DNA from 4 places in the Paenibacillus sp. FSL E2-8871 genome. Region 4 is predicted to be linked to each of the others. Evidence: riboswitches for the same ligand, from Rfam matches in the RefSeq annotation. Region 4 holds a riboswitch; each other region holds the start of a gene.

What was found. A riboswitch is a leader RNA that binds a small molecule or an ion and turns the genes downstream of it on or off. The one in region 4 is predicted to bind cyclic di-GMP.
Region 1: it holds a riboswitch for cyclic di-GMP, as region 4 does, so the genes downstream of both, NYE25_RS25740 (glycosyl hydrolase) here and NYE25_RS24230 (transglutaminase-like domain-containing protein) in region 4, are expected to answer to the same signal.
Region 2: it holds a riboswitch for cyclic di-GMP, as region 4 does, so the genes downstream of both, NYE25_RS20195 (NPCBM/NEW2 domain-containing protein) here and NYE25_RS24230 (transglutaminase-like domain-containing protein) in region 4, are expected to answer to the same signal.
Region 3: it holds a riboswitch for cyclic di-GMP, as region 4 does, so the genes downstream of both, NYE25_RS23455 (choice-of-anchor A family protein) here and NYE25_RS24230 (transglutaminase-like domain-containing protein) in region 4, are expected to answer to the same signal.

What each region holds. Positions count from the first base shown of each region.
Region 1 is NZ_JBBOBV010000001.1:5,727,364-5,733,191, reverse strand. It holds gene NYE25_RS25745 (glycosyl hydrolase) at 1-1,474, opposite strand, end outside; gene NYE25_RS25740 (glycosyl hydrolase) at 1,628-3,178, opposite strand; cyclic di-GMP riboswitch class I at 3,191-3,270, opposite strand; gene NYE25_RS25735 (sugar phosphate nucleotidyltransferase) at 3,407-4,780, opposite strand; gene NYE25_RS25730 (UDP-glucose dehydrogenase family protein) at 5,491-5,828, opposite strand, start outside.
Region 2 is NZ_JBBOBV010000001.1:4,456,551-4,462,378, forward strand. It holds gene NYE25_RS20195 (NPCBM/NEW2 domain-containing protein) at 1-2,090, opposite strand, end outside; cyclic di-GMP riboswitch class I at 2,245-2,331, opposite strand; gene NYE25_RS20200 (hypothetical protein) at 2,489-3,061, opposite strand; gene NYE25_RS20205 (EAL domain-containing protein) at 3,171-4,160, opposite strand; gene NYE25_RS20210 (Crp/Fnr family transcriptional regulator) at 4,210-4,893, opposite strand; gene NYE25_RS20215 (leucine-rich repeat domain-containing protein) at 5,013-5,828, shown strand, end outside.
Region 3 is NZ_JBBOBV010000001.1:5,185,972-5,191,799, reverse strand. It holds gene NYE25_RS23465 (NusG domain II-containing protein) at 1-7, opposite strand, end outside; gene NYE25_RS23460 (alpha/beta hydrolase) at 829-1,764, opposite strand; gene NYE25_RS23455 (choice-of-anchor A family protein) at 1,933-4,083, opposite strand; cyclic di-GMP riboswitch class I at 4,194-4,284, opposite strand; gene NYE25_RS23450 (hypothetical protein) at 4,777-5,169, shown strand; gene NYE25_RS23445 (winged helix-turn-helix transcriptional regulator) at 5,555-5,828, shown strand, end outside.
Region 4 is NZ_JBBOBV010000001.1:5,357,499-5,363,326, reverse strand. It holds rRNA gene NYE25_RS24235 (16S ribosomal RNA) at 1-970, opposite strand, end outside; gene NYE25_RS24230 (transglutaminase-like domain-containing protein) at 1,342-2,151, opposite strand; cyclic di-GMP riboswitch class I at 2,165-2,245, opposite strand; cyclic di-GMP riboswitch class I at 2,354-2,434, opposite strand; gene NYE25_RS24225 (class D sortase) at 2,559-3,209, opposite strand; gene NYE25_RS24220 (GtrA family protein) at 3,244-3,648, opposite strand; gene NYE25_RS24215 (glycosyltransferase family 2 protein) at 3,638-4,618, opposite strand; gene NYE25_RS24210 (phospholipid carrier-dependent glycosyltransferase) at 4,719-5,828, opposite strand, start outside.

The DNA.
Region 1 (5,828 bases), 370 kb from region 4:
TGGAACTCTCCCACAGCAAGCGAAGATTAGCATCTCCTTCATTCTCATAATATTCAATTTGGATATCATAAAGTGTTCCGGCTGTGAGCGGGATACTTCCTTTATGAAGGGTTGCACTTTGATTTTTCCAATTATCGATGATCAGCTTTCCGTCAATCCAGACACGGACTCCATCATCAGAGGATGCCGAAATCGTATATTTTTCACTGAATTTGGGTTTGAGCTTCCCTTTCCAGCGAACAGAAAAATGATCTTCATCTATCTCCTGTGCAGGTGACCCGCCATGCCAATTAAAATCAATCTTACGATCATCGCGGATAAGTACCGCTTCTCCCTCTAAATCAGTATTGTTATAATATTCTCCAGTCAAACCCGTTGGAGTTACCGGGATTACCGGTGCTATCGAAGGGCCTCCTGTTGTGAGAACGTAATCCTCTCTCGATACTATAAACGAGTCATTCATAAAGCTTTTAATTGACTGTAGCGTATTATTTTCTGTCAGTAATTTTCCCCAGGTCATCATATAGACCCATTTATTTTGTTTCTCAGTTAATACATCCGGGTTCGGCAGCTGCCCACTCTCCCCGATTCCGATAGGTTTACCTTCAGCAAGTGCGAGCAGATCTTCATAGTAGGACTGCTTATAATCGTTATTGTAGATATCCGCAGCCAGAACATCGAGTTTATCCGCACCGGGATAATATGCAGCATAAGGATCTGCCCATTCATTCGGCGCATTTGGATTCCACACCCACAGTAGATTATTCAGTTGATGTGTGTTTACAAAACGATCATAGACAATATTCCAAAGCGCTGAAAAATTGTCCTTTTTCCCCCACCAAAACCAACCGCCGTTCATTTCATGGTAAGGTCGCCATAAAACTGGAACTCCGGCATCACGCAGCTGTCCCAAATAGCCAGCGATCTCGTCTAGATCAGAGATTAGACTCTTATACTGAGCCGTCCCAGGCGTAACATAAGTATTAAACTTCTCTTGACTGAGACTTCTGTTTACATTGGACCACTCCGGAGAAGTCCCCGGCAAACTCTGATGGAATGTCATGGCTACAATGCCACCCTCTTGATGCCACTCCATTGCACTGTCTATAACAGCTTGTCGCTGTTCTGCGATCGTCCCTTCGGGTTGATTATTAATTGCCCCCAATTCATAACCATGTAGAACGGCATTTTGTCCCGATGTATTCTTCAGCTTATGAACCAGTTCATCTGGACTTTCTAGATAATCATGCTGGCCAGACAGGATTCCTTTGCCACGTAGATTCACCAAATTACTCAGCAGTTGCTTGGCTTCTTCAGAAGCTGATGGATTGCTTGGTATAGCCGGAGGAAGAGCGGAAGAAACACTCATAGCCTTCGGAAGACCCTTAACCTCTCCCCAAGGCAGCAAGGAAAAAATAATAAACACCGGTAATATAGTAAACAACAATCTGTTTTGCTTATAATATTTACGCAAATAAATCCTCCTTTCGGTAGCTGTACTGCCTCCACAGGTGCTAAATAAACATACCTGTTATCGGACAATCGTCTTCTGACCTAATGAGGACTATAGCTTAGTAGCTCTGCAATAACGCAGAGCCACTAAGGATCGACCTGTAATTTTCATCAATCAGGAGACATCCGGAAGATAAAGTGCACTTGCTGGAACTGTCTCTTTAGCTTGACTAGCACTTTCCCACATCAAGCGGACTCTCGCATCGCCTTCATTTTCGTAATACTCCACCTTGATATCGTATAGCTGACCAGCCTTCAGCGTTATACTACCCTTACGCTCAGTACCACTTTGCTTAGTCCAACTATCAATCACGGATTGCCCATTCACCCACACACGGATGCCATCATCTGAGGTAGTGTAAAATGTATATTGCTCATCATATAATGGCTTAATTTTACCGCTCCAACGTATGGAGAAACGATCAATCCCGAGGGCGGCATCCGGCGATCCTTGCCGCCAATTGAAATCGATAATTGCATCAGTTCTAGTAAGAGCTGCTGTTCCCGATAGCTGTATGTTGTTGTAATATTCTCCTGCAAGCCCCTTCGCAAGAGGAATGGCTGCCTCCCCCTCTTCTTCGGGAGGTGCCGGCGCTGGTGCAGCGCTAGGTGTCGGTGCCAGACCAGTATTTAATTTATCTCTGGTCAGGGTATAGTTGCTATTCATAAATGTTTTGATTGTATCTGCACTGTTATTCTCGTAAAGCATTTTTCCCCAGCTCATCATATACGTCCATTTACTTTGTGATTGCTGAAGCTTCTCCAGATTAGGCATTTCACCATTCTCCCCGATCGCAATCGGTTTGCCTGCGGCTAGACTCAACAAGCTGTCATAGTATTTTTGCTGGTAATCATTTTCGTATATATCTGCTGCCAGAATATCTACTTTATCAGCACCTGGATAAGTTAGCGCATAAGGATCTGACCAAACATTGGGAGCATTCGGACTCCATACCCATAACAAATTATTTAATTTATGAACGTTAACAAAACGGTCATACATAATATTCCAAAGTTTAGAAAAGTTATTTTTCTTCCCCCACCAGAACCAGTTCCCGTTCATTTCATGATAGGGTCTCCAAAGCACCGGAACATTGGCATCGCGCAAGCTTTTTAGGGAGACTGCCACCTTATCAAGTTCAGCGATCAGATTGTTATATTGCTTGGTACCCGGTGTAACGTAACTATCGAACTCATTCTGACTAAGTGTTTTTTTCACATTATCCCAGCCATAAGAGGTGCCCGGCAGGTTAGCATGAAAAGTCATAGCTACGATCCCGCCCGCTTTATTCCAGTTGATGGCGCTGTTCACCACATTTTGACGCTGCCAGGCCATCGTTCCTTCTGACTGACCGCTGATCGCGCCCAGTTCATAACCGTGAAGAGCGGCATATTGTCCGCTGGTTCCCTTCAGCATATTGTTAATTTCATCTGGACTTTCTAAATAGTCATGTTGACCAGCAATAATACCTTTTCCTGAGATCGAGTAAAAATAGTTAAGCAGCTTTACGGCTTCAGGTGAGGCTCCTGGGGTAACTGGCGTTCCAGAATTTGAAGCAGCTATGACAACAGACGGCGAAATTCCAACAGTAAGCGGAAGTGCAGTCAGAAACAAGACGAGTGACAGAAATGCGCCAAATAATCGATACGTACGGTAAGCTTTCAAAATAATCTCCCTTTCGGTAGCCAGGCTGCCACTCTTTCGAAGGCCCTATAGCTTTGCGTCCCTACCTTTCGATAGGTTTGCCTTTTCAATTTAAGAGAAATAATCTCTCTTACCGTAAGTATCGACGACAATTAATGATATATTTAGTGTTTTTATGACTTTTTTTGATAATTGAGTCAATTTACCTGTTTCAAGAAATTTTGGATTGGTTAAATAGATAGGTTAGACCTATGAAATGAATTGTTGTAGTTCTATATCATTCCAGTCTAAAGTAATACGAATGTTATCTTCTTCTACTAATTCAGAACCCGTTTGTACCTCTATAAACTCGACATCCGTCAAAGCAAGGATCGCGTGCTTCGTTCCTTCCGGTATACGTACCACGTCCCCAGCCTTCACATTATGTTTTTTCTCATTCAGCACAATACTTGCTTCGCCGCTGACGATTGTCCAAATTTCACTACGCTTGCGATGTAATTGATAGCTGATATTATTCCCCTCGGATATAAAAATCCGTTTGGTCAGCACTTCATTGCCTTCATCATATTTCACATAATCAATAACTTTGTAATGGCCCCAGCGGCGTTCCTCGTACATCGGTCTTTGTTCAAAGGTCTTCAGCACTTCTTTAATCCGTGGGCTCTCAGCTTTATGGGTAACTAGAATCCCATCCGGGCTAGCCGCAATGATCAGATCCTTCGCACCAATTACCGTAATCGGAATATCCAGCTCATTAATCAAGCAAGTCCCCTCAGAATCCGCCGTTACAAAACCTTTTCCTACATGCTTGCTGCTCATTTCCTCTGTCAGCGTATTCCACGTTCCAAGATCCTTCCAGAATCCATCATACGGCTGCACCACAATATGTTCTTCTTTCTCCACCACTTCATAATCAAAGCTGATGGAAGACAATAGCTTATACTGCTTCTGCAATTCTTCATATCCTAAAGGCAACCCTTTACGCTGCAAAATATCTAACAAGTACCCTAAGCGGAAGGCAAACACTCCACAATTCCACAATGCATTTTGCTCGATGAGCTGTTCTGCTTGTATACGGTCTGGTTTCTCTTGAAAGTGACTCACCTTCATAAAACCATTTCCCCCCGCCTCTTCGGTGGTAGGAATAATATATCCGTATTTCTCTGAGGCATGTTCAGGAACAACACCCATTAGGGCCAGATTTGCTCCACTTTCCAGCATGGTCCCCTCAAGCATAGCTATGGTATCAAAAAAGGATGCTTCTACATAAGGGTCAACAGGCAATATTGCTACCGTCTCCGCTGGAGAAACACCTGCCACTGAATAAAGATAGGTAGCTGTTAAGGCGATAGCCGGAAAAGTATCCCGACGCTCCGGTTCAACGATAATCGGCACATGACTTCCCAGTTGGCTTTGTATCATTTCTACTTGGCTGCGGCCGGTGGCCAGATAAGATGATTCTGCCATCCCTGCTTCCTCCAGCTGTCTCCAGACACGTTGTACCATGGATTCTGGTTCACCTTGAGGGCTTTCAAGTACCTTTAGAAATTGCTTTGAACGTGAGTCGTTGGACAACGGCCATAACCGTTTACCTGAACCGCCTGATAGAAGTACCATTTTCATAGAATGAACCCTCCTTGAATTGATATCAAAACCTATGTCTTCCGTTTGGTGGTCGTTGGAATGGATGCACTTACAAACTTTGTTAGGTATGAACCACTTCAAGGGATTTTGGACTTCCGATCGCTGTTATCCTCAGATTTCCTTATTGAACCGCTTCTAGCGGTAGAAATCCGAGGATAAAGGCGAACACTCCGTTTCTACAGTTCCAAATTCCCTTTCCGTTCTTAACCTAACCAACTACTTTTTAACACTGATCCGTGCGCACCGGGCTGTACCAGCCAGAAGCAAGCACGTTTTTCTAAAGACTCGCTTCTGCTCCGGGGGAGGCAGCAGCAACTGCAAGAACAACTGCAACTAAAAGAGCAAGACTAGTTGCCACCACGGAGACAAAGACGATGACAACTATAAGTGCTACTGCTACTGCTGTTGCGATAAACAATCAGAGTACACTAACTATATAAATTGCTTAGAAACTTAAGATAAGGGAACGAAGTGGCGGAGAAGAATTTTGGAACTGGAGGAGCGATAGCGTCCGCCTAAAAGCTTTCCGTAGGAAAGCTCACTTCGTAAGCATAAGCTTTTCCGGATTTCATCCGCTATTAAGCGGTATAAATCAAGAAATCTGGAAACAACAGCGGCTGGAAGTCCAAACATTCACCGCAGTTGCGACTGACACTTAACACAAAAATCTCAAGTTCAATATATATAGATTAAACCGCTCCAGCCACACTAGCAGAATAACCGCTCAATCCACCCATCTGCGGGCGGCCGACAGAATGATAAACGAGTCCGGTACCCTCAATTTGCTCCTTGGAATACACGTTGCGTCCATCGATCAATACCCCATTACGCATGCTTTTCGCCAGCTGATGCAGATCAATCTCCTTGAGTAGGCTCCAATCAGTCAGGAGGCATACGGCGTCGCTGCCCTCAGCCGCTTCCTCTGGCAGATTGCACCAGCGAAGCTGCGGATGATCATATTGCTGCCTGAAATTTGTAGCTGCGATTGGATCATATAGTTTGACTGTTGCCCCTTCAGCCACCAGTG
Region 2 (5,828 bases), 900 kb from region 4:
ACGGTACCCAGCGGATCATTTTCTTGCGTAATAAACTTGTTATAAGCTTCTGTCGCAGTTCCTGTGAAAATAACATGATCGCTGACCATTTCCACCACATCGATGAGCTCGCGATCTTGAACATTCGGATGCGCTGCCTTATCTTCATCTAATTTTTGTTTATAGGTGGTTAAGAAGGCTTTAAATTGTTCAGGATCTGTAGTCCTGGTCATCATAGGGATCTTGGTAAGCCCCTCGAACCGGATCATAGGTGCTTTACCTTGTTCCTCTGCTGTATATGGATTGACGATATACACTGTACCGCCCTTAGTCACTTCATGTGCATAATAACTATTCGTAGCAAATTCAGGAACGGTTATAATGTTCTTACCTGGACGCAACTGCACACCTCTAGCCCAAACATTCCAAGCCGCCTCTTGTTGAGAAAAGACTAAAGAAGGTAGTTTATCGCTAGAAGCTGCGTCCACATAAATGTTGATCGTATCTCCAGGCATTGCAACGAGACCTGTAGGCTGGTTGTTCGTACCGAAACCAATTCTCAGGTTTTCCTGCGCATGCTTTTTCATATCTCCACGTTGTTCCGCCTCAATGATGGTGCCTTCGGTTTGAACTTCACCATTCACTAGCTTCATAGCTAAATCCAAAGAATCTTTCAGGATTGGATAGAGCGGATGTACTTTTGCCGCTTCTTCTAATTCATTGATTGCATTGGCGCTATTATAAGCAGGAACAACCGCACTCATCGTGCCATCTGTGAAAATACCATTTACAGCTTCACTTACTTTATCCTCTGTATAAAATCTAAATTCAGCTGCAAAGGGTCTGTTGATATTGGCTTTTGTGAACTTGAATTTCAATCTTTTAAACTTTGTAGGTTCGAATTTAAACTCCAGAAAGTCATTCGTACTAGTCGCGGTTCCGCTAGATACGAGCTGGAAGGTCTCTCCCTTACTTGTTTCTGATGCATAAATTTCAAAAGCCTCTGGGAAGCCTTTACGATTATCTCTAGCCAGAAAAGCCAATCTATCTAGTACTTTCGCTTGCGCTAATTCAAACACGACTTCATTCGTGAAGCTGTCATCATTGTTTTTGTTCGTTTCCCAGTGTGTATTCGGCTGGTCATCGAGCATGTATTCCGGTTTCGTACCTGGATAGCTCCCACCGTTCACCGTTACTTTTGATACGTTTGAGTTGGGCATTCTATAAGCTTCGCTATAGGCATTTTCGTATGCTGTACCATAGCCTTTTAGCTTCGAAACCTTAGCCGCTGTTGCCTCTATTTGATGGTTCTCCAGAAGTACTTTTGCATTCTCTATATCTGCTTGAAACTGCGCGTACAGTGGATGTGACTGCACGTCTTGTTCTAAAGCCGTTAATTTCTCCACCGTATTAAATGCTGCGCTAACTTGACTCAAGGTATCATCTGTAAATAAATTTTTCATTTTAGCGGATACGGTATCTTCTTTGTAAAAAGAAAACTCAGCTGCACTCGCCCAATCTTGGTTAGCTTTTTTGAAGACAAATTTAAGTCTCTTGAAGGCTGTAGGTGCAAACTGAATCTCTACTACGTCACCTGCTCCGCCTTTATATTCTCCAGAGGATACTAGCGTATAATCGCCTGCATCCGTAGTTGAGCCATAAATATCAAATTCCTGAGCAAACCCCTTCCCCTTTGCACTGGATTGTCTTGCAGCGTATACGATTCTATTTAATTCAGTGGACTCATTGAAAACAAAGACAACCTCATTCGTAAACGTTGAACTGTTCGGTTTGCCCGTTTCCCAATGCGTACTCATATCGCCATCCATAGCCTTAGCTATAGGTGAACCTGAGTAGTTGCCACCGTTATTGGTAATGGATTTAATATTCGCAGGATTCATTCTAAAAACATCATTATAAGCGCTTAGGATAGCCTTGCCGTACAGATCAAAAGGAATAACTGACGCATTGCTGAATAGGTCAGCCTTGCTTTGTACTACAGTGTTCACTACACTTACCTTGCTTACATCACTTGCTAAAGCATAACCTGCCTCACTCGAAAAACTAGCTAACATGGCTGCCGATGTAGCGATCGCAATCATTTTTTTCATCTTTTCTACCCCCCAGATGTAATATGAATCTCTTCCGTGCCTAAAAATAGGCACAAAAAAAACTACCCCAAAAGAGTAGCTTGATTGCGTATAAAGTCGCATAAAAACTAAGACTTAATTTTTATTAAACTTTAACAAAAAGCGTAATACACTCTTTGGCAGCTGGCTGACAATAGTTATGATAACCTTAGTCCCTATAGCTTTGCGTCCCTACATTTCCATAGGTTTGCCTATGAAGTTTCGAATACATTACAAAGAGTAACATAACGCTACATCTGATCGCATGATTAATTGGTATGAAATCCGAATAGGTAATTGCAATTACTTTTTCTATCGTGATAGATATTATTTATCGACTATCCCGGAAGAGAGAGGACACTTTAGGACTGGAGGTCTACTTAACTCCCCGCACCAAACAAACGCCGGAACCAATTCCACACATCGCCCGTGATGGGAATTAATCCGAAGCCATGCTCGCCAACTGCGATTAGACCATATGCCCATTGGCCAATAGCTACTGCTCCCCCAGCAATTCGTCCTATGGCTACCGCCCCAAATGCCGTATCACCTATGGCAACAGCTCCCAACGCTTTTTCGGCTATCGCGATCGCTCCTACAGCCACTCCTGCAATGGCAATCGCCCCAGCTGCGAAGCCAAGCCAGCTAATTGCTATCGCTCCAAGGGCTAACCACATTCCTAGTGATATTGCACCCACGGATAGAACCCCTACGCTTATCGCACCTATGGAAATCAGGCCAACAGCTATATCTCCAATGGCAATTAATCCAACAGCTGTCTTCACTTGTGGCTTGCTTCCGTGACCATACCCCTGACCTGAGTATCGACCCAAATTGCTGCGAATACTTACCACCGGAAATGATGGAGACGGCCATTGATAATCAATTTCTCGTCCACCTAACCCTCTAGAATCCGCCCAGCGTGTGATGTACTTATGCCATTTCATATCCATCCCGTCCCCCTTCTCAATTACCTTAATTATACAACCCCGGGGGTTGGCTGTACTCAGACTCTGACCTGAAATTCACCTCATCCTCTAGACGGAGTTATACTCATTAGGATCACTGTTTGGGAATAGGATCAGGCTTTCCAAATAAATATCCCTGAAACAACTGATAACCACTCTGCTTAAGCCATTCAAAGTCCCCTCTAAACTCCACACCTTCTGCTAAAGGAACGGATTGGATTTCTAAAGCTTTTTCTAAAAATTGTTTAGCTATTTTCTGTTTGTTCAGATCGCTGGACACACCCTGAACATATTTCATATCCAGCTTCATGTAATGGGGTTTAAGCTCCAACAACATCTCGATCGTGCTGAAGCCCTCGCCAACATCATCTAAAGCGTATTCAAATCCCCGATCCTTGTAATATGTCAAAATAGCTTTCAAATGAGCGAGATCATCCACTTTCTCCGTCTCAACAACTTCAAAGACAAAAAGAGAGGGATCGACGCCTAATTGATTGGCCAGTTCAACGGTTGATCTTAAGCAGAACTCTGGCGCGTAGATCGACGTTGGGATAAAATTAATAAAGGTTTTTTTATTTAAGGGTGCAGCATATTTTACAGCAGTCATTCTACATAACCGGTCTAAAGCATATAAACGCCCACGATTTCGTGCCGCCGCAAAAATCTCATTAGGATAGATACGGGACCCATCTTCTTTTTTAAATCTGGATAGGAGCTCGTATGCAAAAATATCTTCCCGTACGTTCACAATCGGTTGGAAGTGACAAGTAACTAAACCCTTAGTTATAACCTCATCAATCCACTCCATATCAAGTACAGTGGGTAATTCGGATAGAGGTCTCCATGTTTGGTCATCTATACGGAATTCAACCTGCTCCGACTCCATATGGTCATTACAGAAATCTAGAAAATCCCGCACCCCAGCCTCCTTAATCGTAATCACATTTTCTTCTACCTTATGTATCGTATTACTTCTACTCAAGTGATGAATAACCTCAGGTAAAATCCTTAGATTAAGCTCACCATGAGCCTTGATTTCAAAACTCAGTTCTCTTACTACACAATGATTACATGCCACATTCATAACCCCTTTAACAATCAATTCTCTGAAAAAGATCCCGGAACTGCTCTTCTCAATCGAAATCCGTATACTCTAGTAAATACGTCGGGTCTAACACGGTGATCTGCTGATGTTGAATATCAATAATCTTTTGCTCTTGCAGATCTTTAAGCACAAGGGTAGCCGTCTCCCTTAACGTTCCGATCATATCCGCGAACTGCTGATGGGTCAATCGAAGATCAATCCTCTGTTTGCCTTGCTCCTCTACTCCGAATCTTTGGTATAGTCTTCTTAGCGTAAATATCGCACGCGCTCTCGCATCATGAAATTTCATTTCATGTAATAACCGATTCGATAAAAATAAACGGTCCATTTGCAGCAGCATCAATTGTTCCTTAATCAACGGGTAATCGGCAAGCATCTGCTCAAAAGGCTCACGTTTAATCACAAATAATACAGTATCATTCATAGCCACCGCAGACAGCACTCTTATATTGGAGGGATGGATCACTTCCAGATCGCCAAAGAAATCGCCTTTTCCAAAAAGATCTACGGTATGCTCTTTCCCTTTCGTGGTAGCGTACACCCTTATAATCCCCGAATAGATAATGTAGGCATGTTCCCCCGGATCTGATTCTGTAAACACTAGAGTCCCCTTGGAATATGCCTTATAAGTGAATAATCTTGAGACCGCCTTGATCTCCTCCGAGGGTAAACCCTGAAAAAAGCGAATGCCAGTCCAAAAAGAAGCTTCCATCTCATTATTCCTTTCTAAAACACACCATAGTTTTGTATGCCAACATACAGATAATAAATCATCATCCTGTTATATTCTATCGTAACGATGCCAAAACCAATAACAAAGGAGAACCTTCCATGAGATATAATTTTGACGGAAAAGGAATTACAGAAACGCCAGAGATCGTGTTTGAGAGCAATCCTCTACTAGAACTGAGCATGTACAACAACCATATTAAAGAGATTCCCGATCAACTCTTCCTTCATGATGAATTAGAGGTACTAAATTATGCAGGTAATGACGTCGAGCGGTTATCCGAGAATATCGGTCGTTTAGTTCACCTAAGAATGTTGGATTTAGGCCATAATCGACTGAAGGTGTTGCCGGAGACAATTGGCGGACTGCAGGGGTTAGATTCTTTTCTATACCTAAGCAATAATCAGTTCGAACAGCTGCCGGAGCAGCTTTGTAATCTCCAGAAACTCAAGTATCTGAACGTAACAGATAATCATCTCAAGCAATTGCCTACCCGTATAGGCGAAATGAGCAGTCTAATTGAATTGCGGCTTTATTATAATCAGCTAGAACGTCTACCTGATTCGATCACACAAATAAAAGGGTTAAGAGAGATTCATCTTTACGGTAATCAACTGGTCGTATTGCCAGAGCATTTGGGTGCTTTAGAAGAACTGCGGATACTCGATATGAGTGATAATCGAATCACTGAACTGCCCTCATCCATCGGTAAACTAAACAAGTTAAGAAGACTTAACCTTCGAAAAAATAAACTGAATAAGCTGCCTGAGGAAATAGGTCAATTAAGCAGCCTTGTTGAGCTTGATTTAAGAGATAATAACCTGCAAGAAATCCCGAATTCCCTTTTACAGCTTGAACGATTAGAGAAACTGGATCTCAGATGGAATCACAGCTTGAAGGGAACAGATATTTTAGAG
Region 3 (5,828 bases), 170 kb from region 4:
GTTTCATAAAAATCTCCCTTATTTTTTAATTAAAATCCAGACTTATTAATTATAACGGTCTACCCTCAATCCTTCAATCAATGTTGGAGTTTATTGTCAGTTTTAGAGAGCTGTTCACAAAATAGGCACGCAAAATAACCCCAGCAAACACAACCCATTCGTCTCTGACATTTTCAGTTGTAGTTTGTAGCGTTTGCAAAAATATCCAACTTACATTTTAGCCCATTTGCACCGAGATCCCCCATCTCCTCTGGTTTACTAGCTTTTCCGGAATAATTCACAATTAACCCAATTTAAGTTACTTTCAAAATCTAAGCGCTCCTTATCCAGGTTTGTTCCTCTCTAGAATCAAACAACCCTTATCTTGGAATTCATTATTATATTTGCCTTTTAAACAATACTGTGTTATATTTATATCGTATTTGTTTTCGATATATTGTATATCCCCATCAAGAAGATGTCAGGCCGACTATTTTACACTTCGGCAATTTGGACACAGAGGCTTCATGTTTTCTTGCAGAAACTTTCCTTTTTATGAGACTAAATTCGAAATATAGCATTCCGATTCACACTGGCGCGGTCAATGGAGCCGCAAGGGCAAAAGAGAGGTAGGGCTTTTGTCGTATTGGAAGGATTATTCTCGCCACACGGCTGCTGGAAATAACAAGGAATTAAGACACCCGTTACTCACGAACGGCGGGGGATGAATATAACGAAAAAGCATGGCTGTACGAACCTTACATAAGGACACATGCCATGTGTGGAAAAATATAGGCGCCCGATAACCGCTACCTAGCGGATATCGGGCGCTGTCTACGTTCAGGGCATCTAATTTACATACTGATTCACAAAAGCTGTTACTACGTTTATATACCCCGTCTTATCCATATCATAAGCTAACCCATGCCCTGCTTGCGGCACTACGAACTTCTCTTTGGGACTCTGACATGCCTCATACAATTCATTCATCATACTATATGGTACAAAATTATCGGCATCCCCATGAATAAAAAGAATCGGCACCTTCGCCTTCCTCACCTGTTTCAAGGCAGACGCTTCACTAAACCCATACCCTGCTTTCAAACGAGTAATTAGACTCGCACTTTGAATAAAAGGGAAACTTGGCAAGCGATACATACGCCGTAGTTGGTAGGCTAATTGTGCTTTAACTGAGCTGTAAGCGCAGTCCGAGACAATAGCTTTGACCTGCGGTGGGAGATTTTCACCTGAGGTCATTAGCACTGTAGCACCACCCATAGAGACCCCATGAAGCACAACTTGAGCACTGGGCCCAGTCTTTTCTATTATATATTCACTCCACTGCAAATAATCCTTGCGCTCATGCCATCCAAAACCAATATAATTCCCAGCGCTTTCCCCATGTCCCCTGGCATCGGGAATCAGAATATTAAAGCCCAGTCTCTCGTAATAGATTTTGGCGTACGCCCCCATATCCTTCCCTTTTCCAGAATAACCATGAGCTAGAATCGCTGTACGACCTTCAGCACGATCCGAAAGGAGCAAGTACCCTCTTAATTGTAGCCCGTCCTCAGATGTAATCTCCACATTCTCAAAGCTCTGACTGGAGATCCAATCCTTCCCCTCACCCCAAGAAGCCCCGGCAACCGGGGGATCAACCTTCAAATCACGATTATTACTCAGGAATTCCTTCGGTGCTCGTTTAATAGCAATTCCATAAAAGAAAAAGCCCGCATAGATCAGAGCTCCTATGACGATGACAGCGCTAATGAAGAACCATACCAATTCATCTTCCCCGTCCTTTCTTCATATCCGTTGTAAATCAGTATAACATCTACTTAGAAGCGCCAAAATATAACAATCATAACAAAAGAAAACCGCCATCGGAATATGTCCCGAAAGCGGCTTTACTATTCATGGTATAACTTGTGTTCAAGCTACAATCACCGTTTATTATTTCTTGCTCGAGAATCTATTTCTCATTAGCAATCCAATAAGTGCAAAACCTAGACCAGTTACATAATAAGGGACTGAACTTGATTCTCCCGTTTTTGGAAGTTCATCCACAGGTGGATTACCTAGCGGGATTGTATCATCCACTACAGCAATATCCTCTGGTGACGGCGTTGGTGTTACTGTCAATACTGGTCCTAATGGAATCTCATCATCATCAACAAGTACCTCTGTGTTGCTCGACGGTGTTGGTGTTGGTACTGGTGCTGGAGTCGACGAAGCTACAGGGCCCAGCGGCACAGGATCATCATTAACAATGATAGTACCAATTACAAATGATGGTGTTGGTGTCGGGAACACCGGAGGCTCCGGCGTTGGCGTCGGTGTTGGCGTCACTTCTGATGAAGGTGTCGGTGTCGGCGTTACTTCCGACGACGATGTCGGTGTTGGCGTCACTTCCGACGATGGTGTCGGTGTTGGCGTTACTTCCGGCGACGGAGTCGGCGTTGGTGTTGGCGTCACGGTCGGCGTTGGTGTTGGCGTCACGGTCGGCGTCGGTGTTGGCGTCACGGTCGGCGTTGGTGTTGGCGTCACGGTCGGCGTTGGTGTTGGCGTCACGATCGGCGTTGGTGTTGGCGTCACGGTCGGCGTTGGTGTTGGCGTCACGGTCGGCGTTGGTGTTGGCGTCACGGTCGGCGTTGGTGTTGGCGTCACGATCGGCGTTGGTGTTGGCGTCACGGTCGGCGTTGGTGTTGGCGTCACGGTCGGCGTTGGTGTTGGCGTCACGATCGGCGTTGGTGTTGGCGTCACGATCGGCGTTGGTGTTGGCGTCACGATCGGCGTTGGTGTTGGCGTCACGATCGGCGTTGGTGTTGGTTTTGGTGTGTGTGTTGGCTTTGGTGTGTGCGTTGGCTTCGGTGTCGGTGTTGGCTTTGGTGTGTGTGTCGGCTTCGGTGTCGGTGTTGGCTTTGGTGTGTGTGTTGGCTTCGGTGTCGGTGTCACGCACGGCGTAGGCGTCACGGTCGGCGTCGGTGTTGGTGTCACGGTCGGCGTCGGTGTTGGCGTCACGGTCGGCGTTGGTGTTGGCGTCACGGTCGGCGTTGGCGTTGGCGTCACGGTCGGCGTTGGTGTTGGCGTCACGGTTGGTGTCGGTGTTGGGGTCACGGTCGGCGTCGGTGTTGGCGTCACGGTCGGCGTTGGTGTTGGCGTCACGGTTGGTGTCAGTGTTGGGGTCACGGTCGGCGTCGGTGTTGGCGTCACGGTCGGCGTTGGTGTTGGCGTCACGGTCGGCGTTGGCGTTGGAGGTGGTTCTTCCCCTCCATATGGATACCAATGCATCTGCACCCCACCAGCAAATCCCTTTGCAATCAGCGTCCCATGCAGTTCACCGGAATTATAAGTTACTTTTGCAAGCGGAGCTAGGATAGTTCCTTCTATTGTTAAACTTCCAATGTCAACAGTGCTAGCTTCATAAAAATTAAATAATACCTTGTTAGGGCTACCTCCCCAGATTTGAAAGCTTGGAATGTTAACTGAACTTCCGCTAACGTTAATGATAACTGTGGCGCTATTTGCAATATTAAACTGTAAGCCATTAGCACCAGCGAAATCGGCAGCACTAAGATTAAGAACGTTAAATGGTTCCGGAGCATCAATCGTTATTTTCCCATATTCCTTTTTGAAAGTTCCTATTGTAGCAAGCGAAGAGAATTCATTAGAACGTCCAATAAGAAATTGCTCTTCAGCATCAAAATCAATAGGAGTCCCTTTTCTCGCTGGTTCTTTAAGATCTACACCGTTGCTGGAAAAAACACCACCATAAACGGATGCTCCATGAACAGTCCCATTAGTAAAACTGATGTCATTACCAGCAATAAGAACATCTCCACCTGGATTATCCTTGGATACGCCGTAATTCTGCAAAGTAATATTACCTTTGGCCGCAAGGCGCCCATGAACCTGATCATTAGATTGTTTGAAATCGCCAAAAATAAAAGTATTAAAATTCCCTGCAATACCTAACACAGGTGTAGGAGTATAGGGAAGCACCTCCCCAGCCGCATTTACCAAGTGACCTCCAGAAAGACCACTACCTACTGTCAAAATCCCCGCTAATATTAGTGCTAGCAGCGGTTTCATTCTTCTTTTCAAAAAGCACACCTCCTAAATCTATGATTTATATTCAATCAGAATAATTACCAGAAACTCTAAAGGACCTAACAACAAAAAAGACCGCCAAAAAAGAAGTGGAATTCCCTTCTCATGGCAGTCGGACGGTCATAGCGCATTTAAGACACTTTAGACTCCTGGACTTTGCGTCCCACCCTTTCAGGCGGTTTGCTATTATCATGATAATATATGTATTGACTTGCAGATTAGAACTAGCATTTTAAGCATCCTATTAAATAATCGTCTATGACTTTTAATACTTTTGAACTAATAATAGTTTAGCGCTCCATCCCCACAATTGTCAATCAATTCCTTTTGATATTCATACGCGTAAGCAAGCACAAAAAAAAGCGCCTAAAGGCGCTTCACACAAAGGTTTTCCTTTAATTTTAAAGTAACTTTATCCAACCTAATATCGATATCCATAATGGAATACTTAGAATCAAACCAAATACCATTCCACGGCGGAGACTTCCTTCCTCATTCATCCTAATTCTCCCTTTATATAAGTCTGAAACATTATTTTTTATTATTACAATTTTAATATATTTTATTCTTTCTAATTTAGTTGTGAATTAAATCACATTGGACTAGCTGTTTAGAAATACCATTGATTATTTTTGGAATATCGGGGTAGAATACGAATATACGTTCCTATTAGAGGTGATGAGATTCATGAATAGAGCTGAAAGCAGGGACAACATGCTGGTGAAATCTTATTTATTGCTTCCGATGATTTTATCAGCTTTCGAACGGGACTCCGCCATTCTATCTGCACATTTACGAACACCCACCCCCTATCTGGAGGTTCTTGAAACAGCCGCAGCAGTTGCTACAACAGATCTAAGAGATGTTCGTTCAGAGATGAGAAAACGGGGAATCAAGGTTTATGAGCAGAACAGACTTAACACGGGGATAGAAGCCAAATTTATATGTCGTGGCTACCATGAACGAATGCTGCTGTTAAACGACATTGTCGCTGCCCAAGCTGCCATTCATATGCGCAGATATCTCGGTCTGGATATTTCATCTTTTAAGAGCTATGAAGAGCAGTATCAGATTAAGTGAAGTAGCGAAGAAGCTGCCCCCCTCCCCCATTTAATTAGCGAACAAAAAAATAGGCCTTACCATGGGAGTTGGCAAGACCTGAGAGATTTATACCACAAAACACTGGGGGGTGTTTGGTGTCTTCAATATATACCTTGAACCTGAAAATAAGATGATGCTCACATGAAAATTACATTAAAAAACTTCAATTCGTAGCTTAGGCTATCCGATTGATAGTTAGCCACGAGTGCTTTGAACTAATCGTTTCAAAATGATATAGTGAGTTCGTTGCTCGCAGGATGACTTGATAGCAGGTTGAAAACATAATAAAGTCGGGACCTGAGTACGGAGCGACAACAGGCGTTTGCCTTTTCGTTGAATATTTTCTGAAGGAGGGTACTAGCCCATGAGTGATGAAATCTGTATACCACCTGGCATTCAGCAGAAGGACACTAGCTTTGGCTACACCTTGTCTATCATTAGTGGTAAATATAAAATGACTATTCTCTACTATCTCTCTGAAAACAAGATCGTGCGGTTCAATGAACTGCAACGGGGTATCGGCACAATACCTTTTAAGACGTTAAGCGTTATGTTGAAAGAACTGGAAGCCGACTGTCTCGTCAGGCGCGAGGAATTCCCCCAGATTCCCCCTAAAGTTGAGTATTCCTTGACCGAGA
Region 4 (5,828 bases):
TAAACCACATACTCCACTGCTTGTGCGGGTCCCCGTCAATTCCTTTGAGTTTCAGTCTTGCGACCGTACTCCCCAGGCGGAGTGCTTACTGTGTTAACTTCGGCACCAAGGGTATCGAAACCCCTAACACCTAGCACTCATCGTTTACGGCGTGGACTACCAGGGTATCTAATCCTGTTTGCTCCCCACGCTTTCGCGCCTCAGCGTCAGTTACAGCCCAGAAAGTCGCCTTCGCCACTGGTGTTCCTCCACATATCTACGCATTTCACCGCTACACGTGGAATTCCACTTTCCTCTTCTGTACTCAAGTCACCCAGTTTCCAGTGCGACCTCAGGTTGAGCCCAAGGTTTAAACACCAGACTTAAATGACCGCCTGCGCGCGCTTTACGCCCAATAATTCCGGACAACGCTTGCCCCCTACGTATTACCGCGGCTGCTGGCACGTAGTTAGCCGGGGCTTTCTTCTCAGGTACCGTCACTCCGATAGCAGTTACTCTACCGGACGTTCTTCCCTGGCAACAGAGCTTTACGATCCGAAAACCTTCATCACTCACGCGGCGTTGCTCCGTCAGACTTTCGTCCATTGCGGAAGATTCCCTACTGCTGCCTCCCGTAGGAGTCTGGGCCGTGTCTCAGTCCCAGTGTGGCCGTTCACCCTCTCAGGTCGGCTACGCATCGTCGCCTTGGTGGGCCGTTACCCCACCAACTAGCTAATGCGCCGCAGGCCCATCCCTCAGTGACAGATTGCTCCGTCTTTCATTCTTTCTTCAGGAGAAAAAAGAAATTATCCGGTATTAGCTACCGTTTCCGGTAGTTATCCCAGTCTAAGGGGCAGGTTGCCTACGTGTTACTCACCCGTCCGCCGCTAAGTTATTTTGAAAGCAAGCTTTCAAAATAACTCCGCTCGACTTGCATGTATTAGGCACGCCGCCAGCGTTCGTCCTGAGCCAGGATCAAACTCTCCAATTAGTATTGAAAAGAGCGATATGCTCATTTTGAAACATCTGACGAGAAAATTAATTCTCTAATTTTGGATTTCACTTTCGTGATTTCCTACTCACTCGTTGTTCAGTTTTCAAAGATCAAGTTCTCGTTGGCGCCGTTTAATGTCTCAGCAGCAACTCTTATAATATATCATGTTATTCTCAGTAATGCAAGCTTTATTTTTCGAAATCCGTTTATATAACTCTCTCAAACATTGCCTGTACGCTGTCTAACAACGCTTAACTATAATAACCTATCTATTCATAGAAAAGCAACCCCTAATAGAAAAATAAACAACTAGCTTAATTATTAAGCTAGTTGTTTATTTAATAGAGTTATGAATCTAGCGATGCAAATTAATAGTATTTTGCTGCAGTATACTTACTTGAAGCCTTAATAAAATCCGTATTCTTCTTATTCTTCGCTGACGATGCATCTACCGTTGTATCAATAGTAACCCATTTCCCATCCATCAACACTTCATTCCATGCATGGTATTGCGTAACGTAGCTAGTATTCCCCATCACCAATTTAGCAGGCACATCTACACTACGCAGCATTGCGGCAAAAAGAGAAGCATAGTCATAGCAGATTCCTTTTTTAGTATTCAAAGTGTTGTTAATGTTCGGAATGTAATCTGTTGTTACGTTATTAGCAAGAGAATAATCGTATTGTACATTAGCAACTACATAGTTATAGATTGCCTTAACTTTCTCTTCATCTGTTGTTTTGCCTTTTGTAAGCTCTTTGGCCTTAAGGATCGCTTTATCAGAAGAACTCCATTTCACATTCTGTACGGAGCCCAAATATACGGAATTCGAGTCACTCATGGTTACGTCTACTACTTCGGAATATAACGCTTTGTATTTATTGCCGGTTGTGTTCTCAAGAACAGAAACCTTATAAGTACCATTACCTTGTTGTAAAGGGAAGTCCTCAGCTTGTCCAGAAGCATATAAGTTATATGTATAGCTGCTGTTGTCTTTAGTGATCATGAGTTTGATTCTTTTATCTTTCGGAATATCATAGTTAATTCCAATAACACCTTGAGCCACTTTCGATGTAATCAACCAGCTTGCATCTACACTTGCGGCTTGAGCTGTGCTTACCGGAACCGCAGTAATCAGTACGAACAGCGCCACCATCATAAAATAAACCTTTTTCACGGATAAAACCCCTTTCGGTAGCTGGCTGCCATCCTTTCGGGAAGGCCCTTTAGCTTTGCGTCCCTACCTTTCGATAGGTTTGCCGTTATCGTATAAGCTCTATCTGTTCTAATTTCACTAGACAAATTAACAGAATCAGTCCAAGTAGAAATATGAATCTAAGATTCTTATATATTTTATAAAAACAAAAAAAGCCTCTTCATTCGGTAACTGGCTGCCATCCTTTCGGGAAGGCCCTTTAGCTTTGCGTCCCTACCTTTCGATAGGTTTGCCGTTTATCGTGTTTAGCTTTTATAGTCTTATACTACCATATTTATCCTCGTAAACAAGAACAAAATTGCTAGATTTACTATTATTTTATAGTTATTTCTCTGTATTTGAGTTTTCTTGTTATTTCTCGTCAACGATTAGGAAAGCTTGGCATGAACAATCAAACGATGTGTAGGATCTACTAGTGGGTCACACGTAATTAGAGTAAGAATTTTATCTTTGTTATTCCCGTCTAGAACAGACACATCACTAGGAAGTACAACAGAAATATCATAAACCTCGTAATTATAAGTCTGATCGCTAGTCTTTACCGTAATCGTATCCCCAATCACAACCTCATTCAGCCTGTTAAACAATCTGCCCGTAGTTCTAGCTCTATGTGCAGCTATTGCGGCGTTCCCTATTTCTCCTATTGGAGTTGTTTCTTTCATATGGGCCGCAGCATGCTTCATATTCGCTTTAGTAGCCCCTTCTAATACAGGTAGCTTCAGATTGATCTTATCGATCTCAATTAATGCGATAACTTTGCCACCCACTTCAATTTCCGGTTCCGGCTTTTCTGTTTCTTGCGGCTGTGCTTGTGCATCTAAAGCTGATTCCTCCGCTAGTAGCTGAGTGACCTCGGCATATCTGCTCTTTAGATCAGGTGGTGGAGTACTTTCACTGGTGCTCAGTTCAGCTGATTCTAATAGCTTATCCTGCTGCCAGTCGTTATACCATTCGTTAGCTTTTGGATAGAGCATGATAAGGATCCCCGCCAGTATGAGCACATACGAGAATTTACGCATGATTTTCACCTCCGTAGATTGGTTCTACTGAACTTTAGAATACCCATTTACGACTTCCGAAGAAGTTAATGATCACCGTCACAAACGTTACTAATACCTTAGAGATCAACACTTGAATGCCTAGTTTGTCAGTCAACAGATGCATTAGCAACAGCGATATTCCGAGTACTACCAGATTCAGTACGATAAACTTCAGCAACTGCGTCTTATCAAAACCCTCTTTATTACCACGATCACGATCCTTGAAGGTTACTTTTTTATTCAAAATAAAGCTGTTCGCTGTCCCTGCACTATAAGAAATCACCTGTGCCAACGCATATACCATCCCAAGTGAGTTCAGTAATGTGAAGATTACGAAATCAATGAGGGTATTTACCAGACCTACAGCATTAAATTTGAGAAACTGTATGAAAGCAGTCCGAAAGTTCTTATCTGACATCTTTGTAATCCTTCCGGCGATCCACTTCTTCTTCGTTACGATATCCTATGGTCTCACTGACAATATACAACGGTCTATCCTTAGACTCGTCATAAATCCGTCCAATATACTCACCGATTACACCTAGCAGCATCAGAACGATACCGTTAAAGAGCAAATTGACCCCTACAATGGAAGCCCAACCTGGAACCGTCCATGAGGTGAAAAAGATTCTTTGAAACAATACGAAGAATAAATAGAGAAAGCTGGAGAAGGAAAGAAAGAATCCGACATACGTAGCAATCTTAAGTGGCTTATGCGAAAAGGAAGTGATCCCATCCAGCGCAAAACGAATCATTTTCTTAAGAGGATACTTAGTTTCTCCTGCAAATCGTTCTTCCCGCTCATATTCCACCATCGTCTGCTTGAAGCCGACCCAGCTCACTAAACCTCTGACATACCGATTTTTTTCCTTGAGACCTCGCAAGACATCACATACCTTACGATCAATAAGACGGAAATCACCTGTGTCCGTGGGAATGTCTACACTTGTCATGCTGCTGAGCAATCGATAAAAGATCTTGGCCGTTACCTTTTTGAACATCGTTTCTCCACGGCGCTTCAGCCGCTTCGCATACACAACGTCATAACCCTCTTTCCACTTCTCGATCATTTGCAAAATGACCTCCGGTGGATCTTGAAGGTCAGCATCAATAACAACAACCGCTTGACCTTCGGCATAGTCCATGCCAGCTGTAATTGCTACCTGATGTCCGAAATTACGCGAGAAGTCAATTAGCTTGACGCATTCATCCCGATCACTGATCTCCCGAATCATCTGGGCCGAACGATCACGACTTCCGTCATTTACGAAGACTAGCTCATAAGTATCGCCGCATTCGTCCATTACTTTTTTCAAACGTTCATAAGTAACGCTAATTACTTGCTCCTCATTGAACATGGGCACAATTACACTATATCTGGCTTTCACCTTTATTCCTCCTAAAAGCTTTATGGAGCGTTACATCTTTCTGTACTTCATAATAACGCTGTAAGCATAAACTTATTGTTATAGATATTTTAAAAAAATCTTAGAAAACCCAAGATGGGAACCAACGCAGCATATTCTTCACATAATCTCCGCTTACCTGCATCCCTGACAGGACAGGGTAGAACGCGACAAAGAGCAGTAAAGCAACAGCCACATAGACATAACTAACATAACGAGCCTCAGGATATTTGCTATCTAGCAACTTCATTATATATACAATACCAAGAATCATAAAAGGAACCATAGCAAAATAATGGTAGATAAAGGTTTCCCTTGGGACAAGCATCCATGGAACATATTGTGAGAAAAAGGCGATCCAGATCATATAAAGGGTCTTATCTTTGCGTTTCAGTGTAATCCACAGCGTTGCCAGCATTGCGAAAATACCCGTCCACCAGATAAGCGGATTCCCCATAGTCACTATACTGCTGACCTGACCTTGCGGCAAACCCTCACTGCCACTAAAGAACCAGACTGGTCTCTTCATAAACGGCCATTGCCACCAGGAGGACGCAAAAGGATGTGTAGCTACAAGCTGACTGTGATAGTTGTACATATTCTTTTGGGAATCAATCAACCCTTTTATAGTAAAGCCCTCTGCGGATGCAGATAAACCCGGAACAAAAGATAAACTATAAATAATGACCGGTATGATTACGAAGAATGCAACACAACTAGCTAGCGTAATAATGGTATTTTTCCAGAACGAATTTACGGCTTCGCGACAGGTGCCCAGCAGTTCCTTATCTTTGATCTTCCCTTCCGCGAGCAACCGTCCCGATGCTTGGTATTCTCTGTAGCGCTCGAAGAGCGAGATAGCTAGCATAATGGCCAGCCCAGCTCCTCCGTACAATACAATCCACTTGGAGGCGACACCAATTCCGAAGAATAGACCGGACCAGAACAACGGAATTAGCGTTTTTCTTAAGGGTTGCCTGAAGAAATTCATAGTGTAATATCGCTGCATGAAATAAAACATTAACATGATGAAGAATACTCCGTATACATCGATCGTAGAGATTCTTGTTTGTGTGAAATGCATGAAATCCAGTGCGAACAACCCAGCTGCAAGTGCTGCGTATTTGCTCTTTTTAAAGAGCCGTAGTGCCATTACATAAATGAGAGGCAGCATGGCAATCCCGAACAATGT